DNA from 4 places in the Bacillus sp. BC05(2025) genome. Region 2 is predicted to be linked to each of the others. Evidence: riboswitches for the same ligand, from Rfam matches in the RefSeq annotation. Region 2 holds a riboswitch; each other region holds the start of a gene.
What was found. A riboswitch is a leader RNA that binds a small molecule or an ion and turns the genes downstream of it on or off. The one in region 2 is predicted to bind thiamine pyrophosphate.

Region 1 (3,200 bases), on a different contig from region 2:
TCGTTTGGCCTGATGTTTGCATAATTAACTTTACAGTTAATGTGTCGCCTTTTTCAATGCGAGGTAGAAGTTGCTCTTTTACGTCATCTGTTACATCATCATCTTCAAAGCGATTTTCGTATACTTCCTTCCAGCCGGCATGTAAAATTGTTTTTCCGCGTGCAATGAACGTTTCATTGCCAACTTTTGTGCGTAACGTTAGTTGTTCGTATTCGAATGCTGGGAATAAAACGGCTAAGAAACGTTTGACAACTAAATCATAAATTTTACGTTCTTTATCTGTGAAGGCAGAGAAATTAACGTATCCTTCTGTCGGAATAATTGCGTGATGATCGCTTACTTTACTATCATCAACAAATGATTTATTAGCCTTGATAGGCTTTTGTAATACTTTATGTGCTAAAGGACGGTACTCTCCAACTCCGCACGCCTTTAGACGTTCTGGAAGTGTTCCAACAATATCAGATGAAATATAGCGTGAATCTGTACGAGGGTATGTTAGCACTTTATGTTGCTCATACAATTTCTGCATAATGTTTAATGTTTCTTTCGCAGAGTAACCGAACTTTTTATTTGCATCACGTTGTAATTCAGTTAAATCGTAAAGACCAGGAGAGAATGACTTCTTCTGTTTTTTATCAATTTCCACAACAGTAGCATTATGCTTATCTAAAACTTTTACAATATCATCAATTTTTTCTTTATTAAAACTACGGCTATTGCCGTTTGCATCTTGCCAAGTTAATTTTAACTTATCAGTTGTTTGCGCTTCGATACCGTAGTAAGTTTGAGCTTTGAAGTTCTTTATTTCATCTTCACGATTAGCGATCATAGCGACAGTAGGTGTTTGCACACGGCCGCAATTCAGCTGGGCATTAAAGCGAGTCGTTAAAGCGCGAGTCGCGTTAAGACCGATATACCAGTCAGCTTCTGAACGTGCAACTGCTGAAGCGTATAAATTGTCATATGCTTTACCTGGTTTTAAATTTGCAAAACCATCTTTAATTGCTTTATCAGTAACGGATGAAATCCATAGACGTTTAATTGGTTTGTTAATTCGAACCTTATCAATAATCCAACGAGCGACTAATTCTCCTTCACGCCCAGCGTCTGTTGCTACAATAATTTCATTTACATCTTTTCTAAGTAGCTGACTTTTTACAGCATTAAATTGTTTCCCAGTTTGTTTAATAACCGTTAATTTCAAACGCTCAGGTAGCATAGGTAAATCTTCTAAATTCCACTTTTTATATTTCACATCATAGCTTTCTGGATCTGCTAATGTAACAAGATGACCTAAAGCCCAAGTTACAATATATTTACTACCTTCAAGGTAACCATTTCCTTTTTTATCGCACTTCAGTACGCGAGCAATATCACGTGCAACGGAAGGCTTTTCAGCGATTACAACGCTTTTTGACATATTTAAAACATCCTTTCAAATTTCCATACGTTAACTATAGCATACATCTTCTTGAGATTCAGTTTCGCTCCAGATTTGAACGTTTTTTAATGGGATAACATCTGTTTGAAAGTGAATGATGGTGACAGAACATAATATGCACCATGATGAGACTGTGAGAAATAGATAGTTATTATGCGTATTGTTTTATTTGTTGCTTCTATATTGAATAGAAAAGTAAAGAACTTGTTATTTTACTAGAATAAGAGTAGACTTTGAAGTAGAAGAATACTAAACACATGGGAGTTTGTGGATGCAAACTGAGAGTATGACTAATCCGTCATTGACCATTTGAACCTGTTGGATAATGCCAGCGTAGGGAGAGTGTAAAAACACATGTTCAGGCACTTTGCGTACGCGCAAAGTGTCTTTTTGTGTATCTCCCATCACTATAGTTAGGAGATGAGAAGGATGAATATGAAAGAAATTAGTAAAGTAGTGGATTTGGTGAGAGAGTCTAATCCGCTCGTTCATAATATTACAAATGTTGTTGTCACAAATTTTACAGCTAACGGTTTGTTAGCGTTAGGAGCATCGCCTGTAATGGCATATGCAAAAGAAGAAGTAGCAGAAATGGCTAGCATTGCTGGGGCGCTTGTTTTGAACATGGGTACACTTCGTCCTGACGAGGTAGAAGCGATGTTACTTGCTGGTAAATCAGCAAATGTGAACAATGTACCAGTACTGTTTGATCCAGTTGGTGCAGGAGCAACATCGTATCGAACAGAAGTTGCGAGACATATTCCGGCTGAAATCGAGTTAGCAATTATTCGCGGAAATGCAGCTGAAATAGCGAACGTTATTAATGAGAGATGGGAAATTAAAGGAGTAGACGCTGGTGCTGGGAATGGCAATGTCGTAAGTATTGCAAAACAGGCAGCAGATGAACTAAATACAGTTGCGGTAATTACTGGAAAAGAAGATGTTGTTACAGATGGAGAGCGAACAATCCTTATTCAAAATGGTCACCCTATTTTAACGAAAGTTACGGGAACTGGTTGTTTACTAACTTCTGTAATAGGAGCATTTGTAGCGGTAGAAAAGGATTATGTAAAGGCGGCAGTAGCAGCATTAACATTTTATGGTGTAGCTGCGGAACTGGCAGCTGCCAAGACGGTGGAAAAAGGACCTGGTAGTTTCCAAATTGAATTTTTAAATCAGTTAGCGAATACTACTTCAGGTGATATAGAGAAGTATGGGAAGATTGAGGTTATATAATAAGGAGGGAAAATAAATGTCGCGTATTTCAAAGGCAGAAATGTCTAGGTTGTTATCAGTATATTTTATTATGGGAAGTAACAATTGTACGAAGGATCCACTGCAAGTATTGAGAGATGCACTTGAAGGCGGTATAACAATTTTTCAATTTCGTGAAAAGGGCGCAGGCGCTTTAACGGGAGAGAAACACATTTGTTTCGCAAAAGAACTACAAGCAATTTGTAAGGAGTACGGTGTACCGTTTATCGTAAATGATGATGTGGAGCTAGCTCTTGAGTTAGATGCAGATGGCGTACATGTTGGACAAGATGATGAAGGGATTACTTCTGTTCGTGAAAAAATGGGGGATAAAATTGTTGGTGTATCTACACATACAATTGAAGAAGCACGCTGGGCGATTGAAAACGGAGCTGATTATTTAGGTGTCGGCCCTATTTTCCCAACGAATACGAAAAAAGATACGAAAGCTGTGCAAGGAACGAAAGGTTTAGCTCATTTTAGAGAACAAGGAATTACAATA
Region 2 (3,200 bases):
CTTTGTAACATACTAAGAAGCTCATCTTTAAGCGCTAACACTTCAGGCTTATATAAATCTTTTCTTGTTCGATTACAATCAAGCGGTACAATCCTCTCGGTTAAAGTAGTTATCGGTCGCTGCTCAACTACTAAAATTCGATTAGAAAGAAACAATGCTTCTTCCACATCATGAGTGATAAACAAAATTGTTTTTTCCCACTCTTTCCATTGTTCAAACAACCATTCTTGCAAAGATGCCTTCGTTAAAGCATCCAACGAGCTAAACGGTTCATCTAACAGCAATATCTCCCCGCCTGTTAATAAAGTTCGAATAAAGGATACACGTTGTCTCATACCACCAGATAAATCTTTCGGATATTTTGTCTCGTACCCTTGTAAGCCAAATTTATGTAGCAGTTCCTTCGCTTTTATTTGTGCTTCTTTCTTCTGTACACCTTGGCACTCTAACGGCAGGGCAGCATTCTCAATAATCGTTCTCCACGGCAGGAGCATATCTTTTTGGGGCATATACCCTACAGGATGGCTCTTTGTTTCTGTCAGCTCTATCTGTCCCGTACTTGCTTCTTCTAAACCTGTAATAAGGCGAAATAAAGTACTTTTCCCGCATCCACTCGGTCCGATAATACTTACAAACTCTTTATCTTGTATAGAAGCATTTAATTCCTTGATGATTGGTTTCTCATCATAATGAAAAGAAACATTATGAAACTGTAGTATGTTCTTGCTCCTCAAATCCCCACATCTCCTTACGGTAGGACATATCCCAGAATAAATATTCAAATCGACTGGAATATAGGAAAATCTCCTCTAATCGATCTAGCTCTTTTTCAGACTTTCCAACTGCCATTTCATTTAATAAATCGATTAACCAAACACAAAGGTTGCCATATTCTTCAGAACTATAGCCTTGAATCCACTCACCAAAAAACTCATGATCTCTTGCTCCAGGAATATCATTTAAACGCTTTCCAATTTCCCAGTAGCTCCACATACATGGCAGAAGTGCTGCTATTAATTCCGCAAGTGTGCCATTTTGAGATACAGACATCATGTAATTTGTATAAGCTAAATTTTTAGCAGATGGTTTTGCAGACTCTATCTCCTCTATAGAAATCCCAAGTCTTTTTGCATATTGTTTATGAATTGTCATTTCTCCATTTAATATCCCATCAATTTGTTCAGCAAATTTCCCCATTACTTGTGGATTCGTTGCCTTTACAACACCGATGGCATATAGCTTTGCATAATCTAACAAATATAAATAATCTTGAATAATGTAATACTGAAACTTATCTTTTTCTAACGTGCCATCCCCCATACCTACAACAAATGGATGATTATGACTCATCTCCCAAACTGGTTGTACAGTTTCTAATAATCTATCGCAAAATTTCATTTCCCTATCCCCTTCCGGTATATGTATATAAATAAAAAACCACTTCTAAATAAGAAGTGGTTACAACAAATAAAATTATAATTTATTCGTTGTTCCACTTCCCTTCGCTAGTATTACCTAGATCAGGTGTGATAAGGGTTAAGGATTATTCCTCTCTCAGCACAACAAGCACCCCTAGTGGTTTAAATATGAAATTTTTAAACAAAAAAGCCCCGTTTCTATACGCAAAGAAACGGGGACTTATTATTAGTGTCCGAAGTGCTTCCCTACGCTAGCATAATCTAGATCAGGTAATAAAAAGGATCAAAGACTTAAGGTCTTACTCTCAGCTGGCAACACCAGCTCTCCTAGCAAACTATAAAATTATCACTGTCAGTATAACACCGTAATAAGACATCATCAACTGTTTTAATTTTCTCAATTGTCAACAAAATAACGAAGCCATATAATACTTATATTCTATCTTAGAAATTATTATCCTAATGAATTGGATAAAAAGGAATCATTATCCTCAAAAAATTTATTTTTATATTGATTTCATATTACATTTATGTGAATAAACCCACTATATTATATCTTTATACTATAATAAAATTACAACTATACAACTAGAGGAGGTCTCTATTATATGAATATGAAAGCTACTGCTTTAACAGCAACTACTGTCGCAATTGCTTCTTTACTTCCTTCTATGGGAGAAACAAATGTACAAACAGCCAACGCTGAACAATTATCTAATGGGAAAACTGGATATGTAAAAGTTGATCAAGTAGCCTTACATACAAAAGATAACGCAAATAGCTCATCAATTGATACAATTCGCTTTAATACGAAAGTGAACATACTTGGAACAACTAATGGTTGGTATAAAGTATCTGTTAATAATAAAGTAGGTTACGTACAAAAAGATTCTATTCTACTAAAAAACAAACTTCAATCTAATAATCAATATATCGTTAATGCCAATGCATTAAACGTTCGTTCTGAACCTAATTTAGAATCTTCAATTTTAGATGTATTACCAAATGGGAAATTCGTTACCATTGAAGAAGAACAAGGCGAGTGGTATAAAATTTTACATAATGGCAAAACAGGTTATGTACAAAAAGCATTCGTTTCTAATGGTTCACAGGCTTTAGTGAAAGGCATCACAGTTCAAAATAATACGAAATACACAGTTGCAACACCTAAACTTAATGTACGTAGCAACGCTAGTACAAGTAGTGCACTACTTGGTTCATTACAAAATGGTACACAATTACAAGTAGTGGAAACTGTAGGAACTTGGTATAAAATTCGTTTTGGCACAGGATACGGATATGTCGCAAAACATTATGTGGTGCAAAACCAAACGCAATCACAAGCTCAAACAGCTCAACCTACTTCCATTCCAGCAGTTTTCAAATTCCCTACACAAGGAAAAATTAGCTCAACCTTTGATATGCGCTGGGAACAAATGCATTATGGTATAGATATCGCAGCTCCAGGTAATGTCTCTATCCAAGCGGCGGCGGCAGGTAAAGTTGTGAAATCATATTATTCAGCTAGCTATGGCAATGTTGTGTTCATCGCCCATCAAATAAATGGGAAATTATATACAACAGTCTATGCTCACATGAAAGATCGCACTGTACAAGCTGGTGATCAAGTACAAGCTGGACAATTAGTAGGTCATATGGGAAACACAGGTCATTCATACGGGCAACATCTTCATTTTGAATTACACAATGGAGAATGGAATTTTGAAAAAACAAATGCAGTAAACCCACTGCCATATTTAGTTAGGTAAATTGTATGCCACG
Region 3 (3,200 bases), on a different contig from region 2:
AAAATATCTGCAACAAAAGGATTATTACTAAGCGCATTTTCTAGTCTCTTTACTCTGTTAAGTTGTTCATCATTAAAAAATGGACTTGCTATAAATACCCTAACAACCCTGGTATTCTTTTTCTCCATATCACCTATACATCCTTTCACTCTTATAAAATTTAAATATTTCGTATATTACATGGATAGTATCGTTAATTTTAAAAAATATGAATATCTATCCCTTCAATAAAACAAAACATTCTGTCTATAACACAAAATACAGTTTCTTATTCCCTTCATACCCTAGGGTCGAGTAGTTAGCTTTTGCTAGCTTCTCTTTAATGTATGAAAAAAAGATAAGACTCTTTAAAATGATTTTTCTTGATTTCTCAATATAAAGAGTCTTGGATTTCCGCTAACAAGCCTATATTATATGAACAAAGAGTAAGGTAAGAGTTACTCTTTTACTTGAATGATTGAATATATCCACTAGCGATGGCGCTATATTCTTTGTCGACATGTACATGTATAAAGCTAATATTTTATATGAATATTCGTAGTCAATATTCATATATTACAATAGCATCAGAAGTACCATTAAAACAATTAGAGCAACTACCACAGCTGCCACAACCTCCACAACTAAAACAACCAAAACAACCGAAGCAACCAAAACAACGGAATCCACCACAACGAAATCCGCCGCAACGACCGCCACATCCACCACAGCCGCCACAGCGACGAGCACCATCTTCAATATAGTAATATGGATATTGGTTTTGCTGGTCCCAATACACAACATTTCCAGACTGGTAATCATTAAGGCTTAACGCTTGTAGTTCTTGTTGGAATTGATTCATTTTCATGACCTCCTTTTATTAACTATAACCTTTTGACGCTTTCCTATATTTCTGTTTGTTAAATCTTAGTAGAAATAGCGCTATAAACTAAGTTCAATACGTACACCTACAAAATATGACCTATCACTAGATGATGTATCTTGTTCATGTACCTATTTTTCGGTTATTTTTCCACGGGCTCATTTTTATAAAGTGAAACTTTAATCAGTGGGGGTTTTGTTCACCCCCCACTGATTATCAGCCCTCACCAATCGGACGTTAACGGACAGCCCGACTCCCACCTAACTTCTTTGCTCCAACTGAATTTTGAGGTGGGAGTTTTACTGTCCGTTAACGCGGGATAAATTGAAAAAAGACGCACTTAGATTGATGCGCCTTTTGCAATACCTCTTGTCTTTATCCTATTACGTTTTTCTCTTCTATACTTACCGGCCACTTTTCTAATGTATAGGCCATTTCCCAAAATGAATATTCATATTGACTACTTATAATAAAATGTTGTTTCATTCGATTTCGGTCTGCCTCTGTTACTTTTTCAGCGATAGTATCTAACCGTGTAATTTGCTCTTCAACTAATGTACGGAACCAATCAGATCCGTAAGCAGAAATCCATTCGTTATAAATTGGCTCTTCTGGCTGACACTCTTTTAAACGCTCACCAATTTCATAATACAACCAATAGCAAGGTAAAATTGCTGCAATGATATCACCTAAATGTCCTTCATACGCAGCACGATACATATGTGAAGTATATGCGTATGCAGTTGGAGCAGGAATAAAATTATCTTTTTCTTCTTGTGTGATCCCTAGTTTCTTCGCAAAATTCTCATGTAAGGATAATTCCGCTTCATATGTATTTTGAGCATGGTGTGCCATACGAGCTGTCGTTTCTAATTCCAATGCTTTTGCAGCTCCTAAAGTTTGTACTCTAGCAAAGTGACTCAAATAATACGAATCTTGAAGCACATAATAGCGAAAACTAGCTAAATCTAACGTTCCTTCACCAAGTTTTTTTACAAAAGGATGATGAAAACTAGCTTCCCAAATTGAGTCTACTTCTTTACGTAATGATTGTGAAAAAGTCATTTAAATCCCTCCAATTATGTATGAAATTTAAGTATTTACCCACCATTATTATATCTGTAAAACAAAAAAACTTTCTTTACAGGCGTAAAGAAAGTGAAAGTGACAGTTTTTATTCATAAAATAGCAATGTCTTTCCCACTTCCCTACGCTGGCATTAACCAGATCAGGTACTAAGAGTCTCAAATTCCAATTTGATCTCAGCCTATAATAGGCCCCCCTAGTGGATAAAATATTTAATTTTCGTATTGTATTCATCATAACATACTTCATGTAACTGTCAAAAATCATTTATGATACCGCTACTTAAAAGCCTTCTTCTTTTCTTACTCTTAATGAAGTTTCAATAATCATATCTAATAGTTTACTATATTCAATTCCCGCTGCAGCTGCACTTTTTGGTAGTAAACTCGCTTGCGTCATCCCTGGTAATGTATTAATCTCCATTACATATGGAATACCATCCTTCACCATCATATCCACCCTTGCATAAACGCTGCACTTTAATGCTTTATAGCAAGCCAGTGAAGCTTTGTTTACACGTTCCTTCAGTTCAGCTGGAAGTTCGATAACTTCTTCAATTGTACTAGCAGCATCATATTTCGCATTGTAATCAAAGAACTCAGCCGCATGTCGAATTGAAATGATAGGTAATTGTTTTCCATCAAAAATGGAACATGTAATCTCGTCACCTTTTATATATTTCTCTATTACTACCTCCGAATCCCATTCAAATACAGTTTCCAGAATTGAAATTAATTCGTCTTTATTATAGACAATCTTTACCCCGACACTTGAGCCACCAGAGTTTGGTTTTACCACTAACGGAAATCCTAACTGATTTAGTTCATCAACATTTAGATCCTCCATTTTTGTAAGTTCAATCCAATCAGGTGTTTCTATACCTTCATAACGTAAAATCTTTTTCGAAATATTTTTGTCCATACATATACCGCTAGATAACATATTGCTTCCGCTATAAGGAATACCTAAACTTTCAAGTGTCCCTTGAACAGTTCCATCTTCTCCGTATTTTCCGTGTAATGCGAGTAATGCAAAATCAATGTCTTTCGCTTTTTCGATTAAATCCATTTTTTCATTTAACGTAATCGGTACGATTTCATATTTATTTTCATCTAAATTTGCAATCATTTCATTTCCAGTCATAATTGATACTTGTTTTTCAGAGGATACTCCCCCCATAATAACGCCAATTCTCATTTCCTCAACTCCAAATTTCATTTTTTTATCCCGCATTAACAGGCAGTAAGACCCC
Region 4 (3,200 bases), on a different contig from region 2:
AAAGAAAGTTAGAAAATACGCGGAAAGAATTCATTTCTGGTGTTTCACATGAATTAAAAACACCGCTGAGTATTATGAAAAGCTGTATTTCTATTTTAAAAGATGGGGTAGCTGAGCATAAAAAAGAGTACTATTTTCAAGCAATGGAACGAGAAGTAGATAAAATGGATACGTTAATTTTGGATATGCTTGAGTTAGCTAAATTTGAGTCAGGTACATATAAAATGAAAAAGGGAGCATTTTATATTGATGCTGTAATTGAAGATATATGTGAACATCTTTCTGTGGAAATAGAGAAAAAAGAACTTCATGTGCATAAAAATATATGTTCATTTGAAGTAGTTGCAAATCAAAGTCGAATTGAACAAGTCATCGTGAACTTCATTACGAATGCGATACGTTACACACCAAATAAAGAAGATATTATTATTTCTACAATAGATGAGAAGGATCGTATAAAAGTGTGTATTGAAAATAAAGGTACTCACATTGAAGAAGAGCAATTAGATAAAATTTGGAATCGTTTTTATCGCGTGGATGCAGCTCGCAAGCGTTCGCAAGGTGGGACGGGGCTTGGGCTAGCTATTTCTAAAAATATTTTAGAATTACACGAAGCTGAATATGGAGTAAAGAATACAGAAGACGGTGTATTATTTTACTTTTACTTAACGAAAAAAGTGTAGATGATATATGCTACGCTTTTTTAATTTATTTTCATATTATCTTTACCTAATCTTTATTTTTAAGCGATATAATCTGGTTAGAAAATGAGGTTATGTAAGGAGTCGATCAACCGTGCATAGCAATTGGCTAAGTATAATGGTATTTATTTTCTTTTGTGCATTTATTGTATTTTTAATTGATATTACGATATGAAAAAAAGAGCGCTCATTAAGCGCCCTTTTTGTTCGAATTCAGTTGATAAGCATTGATGCTTTTGAATAAGCGGGGTGAAGTAAGAAATAAAAATATAAGTAAAACGGTACATAAAATAAAAGAACCGAGCATTGTACTGCCGTTTACAATTAATGAATATAGAACTGCTGATTGACCTTTTGGTGCATATTGTCCCCAGAAAATAATACCGGCGATAAAGTGACAGAAGTAGCGAGCAAAGCTACCGATAAATGTAGCGAGGATAATATACGCAAGGACTTTCTTACCTTTGTTTTGTTTTGATGAAGGTTTTTCTTTGCGGCTACCTAAACTTGATTGTTCTAAGTTATTTTCATTAGACGTTAAAAGTGCTTTTTGAATTGGACGATAGAATAAGCCAGCAAATCCGATAAAAGCAAAGGCAATGAAGTACTCAATGAATGCTTGAACAGGTGTTAAAATGTAAGCATCTCCCACGACAATTTGTAATAGTCCCCAAACTAAACCACCTAAGAAAGCTGATTTAAAGCCCCAGCGGTATGCAATAATAAAAATAGGAATCATAGCAAATGAAATGGAACCGCCTGTTGGAAGTTTAATTGATAATGGTAAAATATCGATGACCAAGGCGAAGGCTGCAAGAATAGCAGATTCGATCATCGCTTGTAAATTGGTGTTACGCATGTTGTCTCCCCCTAAATCCAAGTTGTACAAAAAAAGAATAGATATCATAGGAGGATACGAAATACGTAAATAAAAAGAGGTATGTATTTCGGACGTTTGCACAATCCCTGCGTTAGCATTAACTAACAGGTTCGAAGGGTCGGAACGAAGTGTTCCCTCTCAGCGGCATGGCTCCCCCAGTGATAACGAGATTCTTTATTTGCTATTGTTTATTGTAAGCGAAATGGATGAGAATGGCAAACGAATACAGTATGACAATAATTGAAATAGAATTGTAGCGAAATGTTAATAAATATGAAGCAAAAGGGTATAGTACAAGAGAAATTGGGTGTGGTATAATTTTTTTGAAAATAATTATCATTCTCTTCTGAGGGGGAAGGTTATGAGCTTAGTAGATATTAAAATTGGAGAGAAAGTATTAGTAAAAAGTATTCAGTCTTTAGATCAGCTATTAAAGCGTAGACTAGCTGCTTTCGGTCTTGCTGAAGGAAGCGAACTTCGCCTGAAGCAGAAAGCGATGTTCAAAGGTCCTTGTACATTGGAGTGTCGTGGACAGTTAATTAGTATTCGTCATTGTGACGCGAAAATGATAAAGGTGGAATTAGCGTGAATAAGGTAGCTTTGCTAGGGAATCCGAATACAGGAAAGACATCATTATTTAATGCACTTACTGGTTCTTATGAATATGTAGGGAACTGGAGCGGTGTAACAGTAGAAAAGAAGGTTGGTAAATTAAAAGATAAGCAAGGAACATTGATTGATTTACCAGGTGTTTATGATTTAAATCCCGTTTCGCGTGATGAAGGTGTTGTAACAAACTTTCTATTAACAGAAGAATTTCAGCATATGTTAAATATTGTAGATTCCTCGCAGTTTGAACGAAATATGCATTTAACGTTGCAATTACTTGAGTTTGGAAAGCCGGTTTCGATCGGATTAAATATGGTCGATGTGGCAAAGCAACGAGGCATTGTAATTGATGTAAAACGATTATCAGAGTTATTAGGTGTAACAGTCATTCCTGTCGTTGCAAGAAGCGGAAAAGGCTGTGAAGAATTACTTGCGACTCTTAAAGAAAATGACAAAAATGAGAAAAAGCCATTCATTATTTCATATGGTGTACAGATGGATGAAGGAATTGGAGAGGTAATAGCTCTTTTAGAGAAAGCGAATTACAAGCATCCAAGATGGTTAGCTCTTCAATTTTTAAGCAATAACGAAGTAGTAGAAAAAGAAATGAAAGCATTACCAATTTATAAGGAACTTGTAGCCATTCGATCTCGCTTAGAAGAAAAACTTGATTGTACGTTGGAAGAGCATATTTATAAAACTCGTGAAGCGTATATTGAAAAGTTAAAAACAAATGTTATGAAGCATGAGAAAGAAGGAAAAATTCCTTTTTCAGAAAAAATTGATAGATTAATTACACATAAAATTTTAGGACTTCCAATCTTTTTAGCAGTTATGTTTTTTATTTTTCAGGTTACGTTTACGTGGATTGGGACACCATTGTCAGATATGTTAGATGAGTTTTTTGGTGGGCAGCTTACGGATTGGGTGACAGCTGGACTTACAAGTGTCGGAGCTTCTGATTTTATTCAAGCACTCGTTACAGAAGGTATTATTGCCGGTGTTGGTGC

Region 1: linked by a shared signal. The riboswitch ahead of thiM (hydroxyethylthiazole kinase) and the one ahead of tenA (thiaminase II) in region 2 are both predicted to bind thiamine pyrophosphate.
Region 3: linked by a shared signal. The riboswitch ahead of tenA (thiaminase II) and the one ahead of tenA (thiaminase II) in region 2 are both predicted to bind thiamine pyrophosphate.
Region 4: linked by a shared signal. The riboswitch ahead of thiT (energy-coupled thiamine transporter ThiT) and the one ahead of tenA (thiaminase II) in region 2 are both predicted to bind thiamine pyrophosphate.

Annotation. Positions count from the first base shown of each region.
Region 1 covers NZ_JBWYRA010000009.1:100,888-104,087, reverse strand. The annotation lists gene topB (DNA topoisomerase III) at 1-1,423, opposite strand, end outside; TPP riboswitch at 1,692-1,801, shown strand; gene thiM (hydroxyethylthiazole kinase) at 1,874-2,680, shown strand; gene thiE (thiamine phosphate synthase) at 2,697-3,200, shown strand, end outside.
Region 2 covers NZ_JBWYRA010000002.1:906,651-909,850, forward strand. The annotation lists gene ACZ76X_RS10570 (ABC transporter ATP-binding protein) at 1-734, opposite strand, end outside; gene tenA (thiaminase II) at 703-1,398, opposite strand; TPP riboswitch at 1,481-1,584, opposite strand; TPP riboswitch at 1,645-1,757, opposite strand; gene ACZ76X_RS10580 (SH3 domain-containing protein) at 2,027-3,187, shown strand; gene ACZ76X_RS10585 (hypothetical protein) at 3,193-3,200, shown strand, end outside.
Region 3 covers NZ_JBWYRA010000001.1:128,972-132,171, reverse strand. The annotation lists gene ACZ76X_RS00670 (nucleoside 2-deoxyribosyltransferase) at 1-128, opposite strand, end outside; gene ACZ76X_RS00665 (heterocycloanthracin/sonorensin family bacteriocin) at 542-841, opposite strand; gene tenA (thiaminase II) at 1,238-1,927, opposite strand; TPP riboswitch at 2,051-2,156, opposite strand; gene ddlB (D-alanine--D-alanine ligase) at 2,231-3,145, opposite strand.
Region 4 covers NZ_JBWYRA010000010.1:108,268-111,467, reverse strand. The annotation lists gene ACZ76X_RS23995 (sensor histidine kinase) at 1-683, shown strand, start outside; gene thiT (energy-coupled thiamine transporter ThiT) at 892-1,560, opposite strand; TPP riboswitch at 1,647-1,748, opposite strand; gene ACZ76X_RS23985 (FeoA family protein) at 1,943-2,170, shown strand; gene feoB (ferrous iron transport protein B) at 2,167-3,200, shown strand, end outside.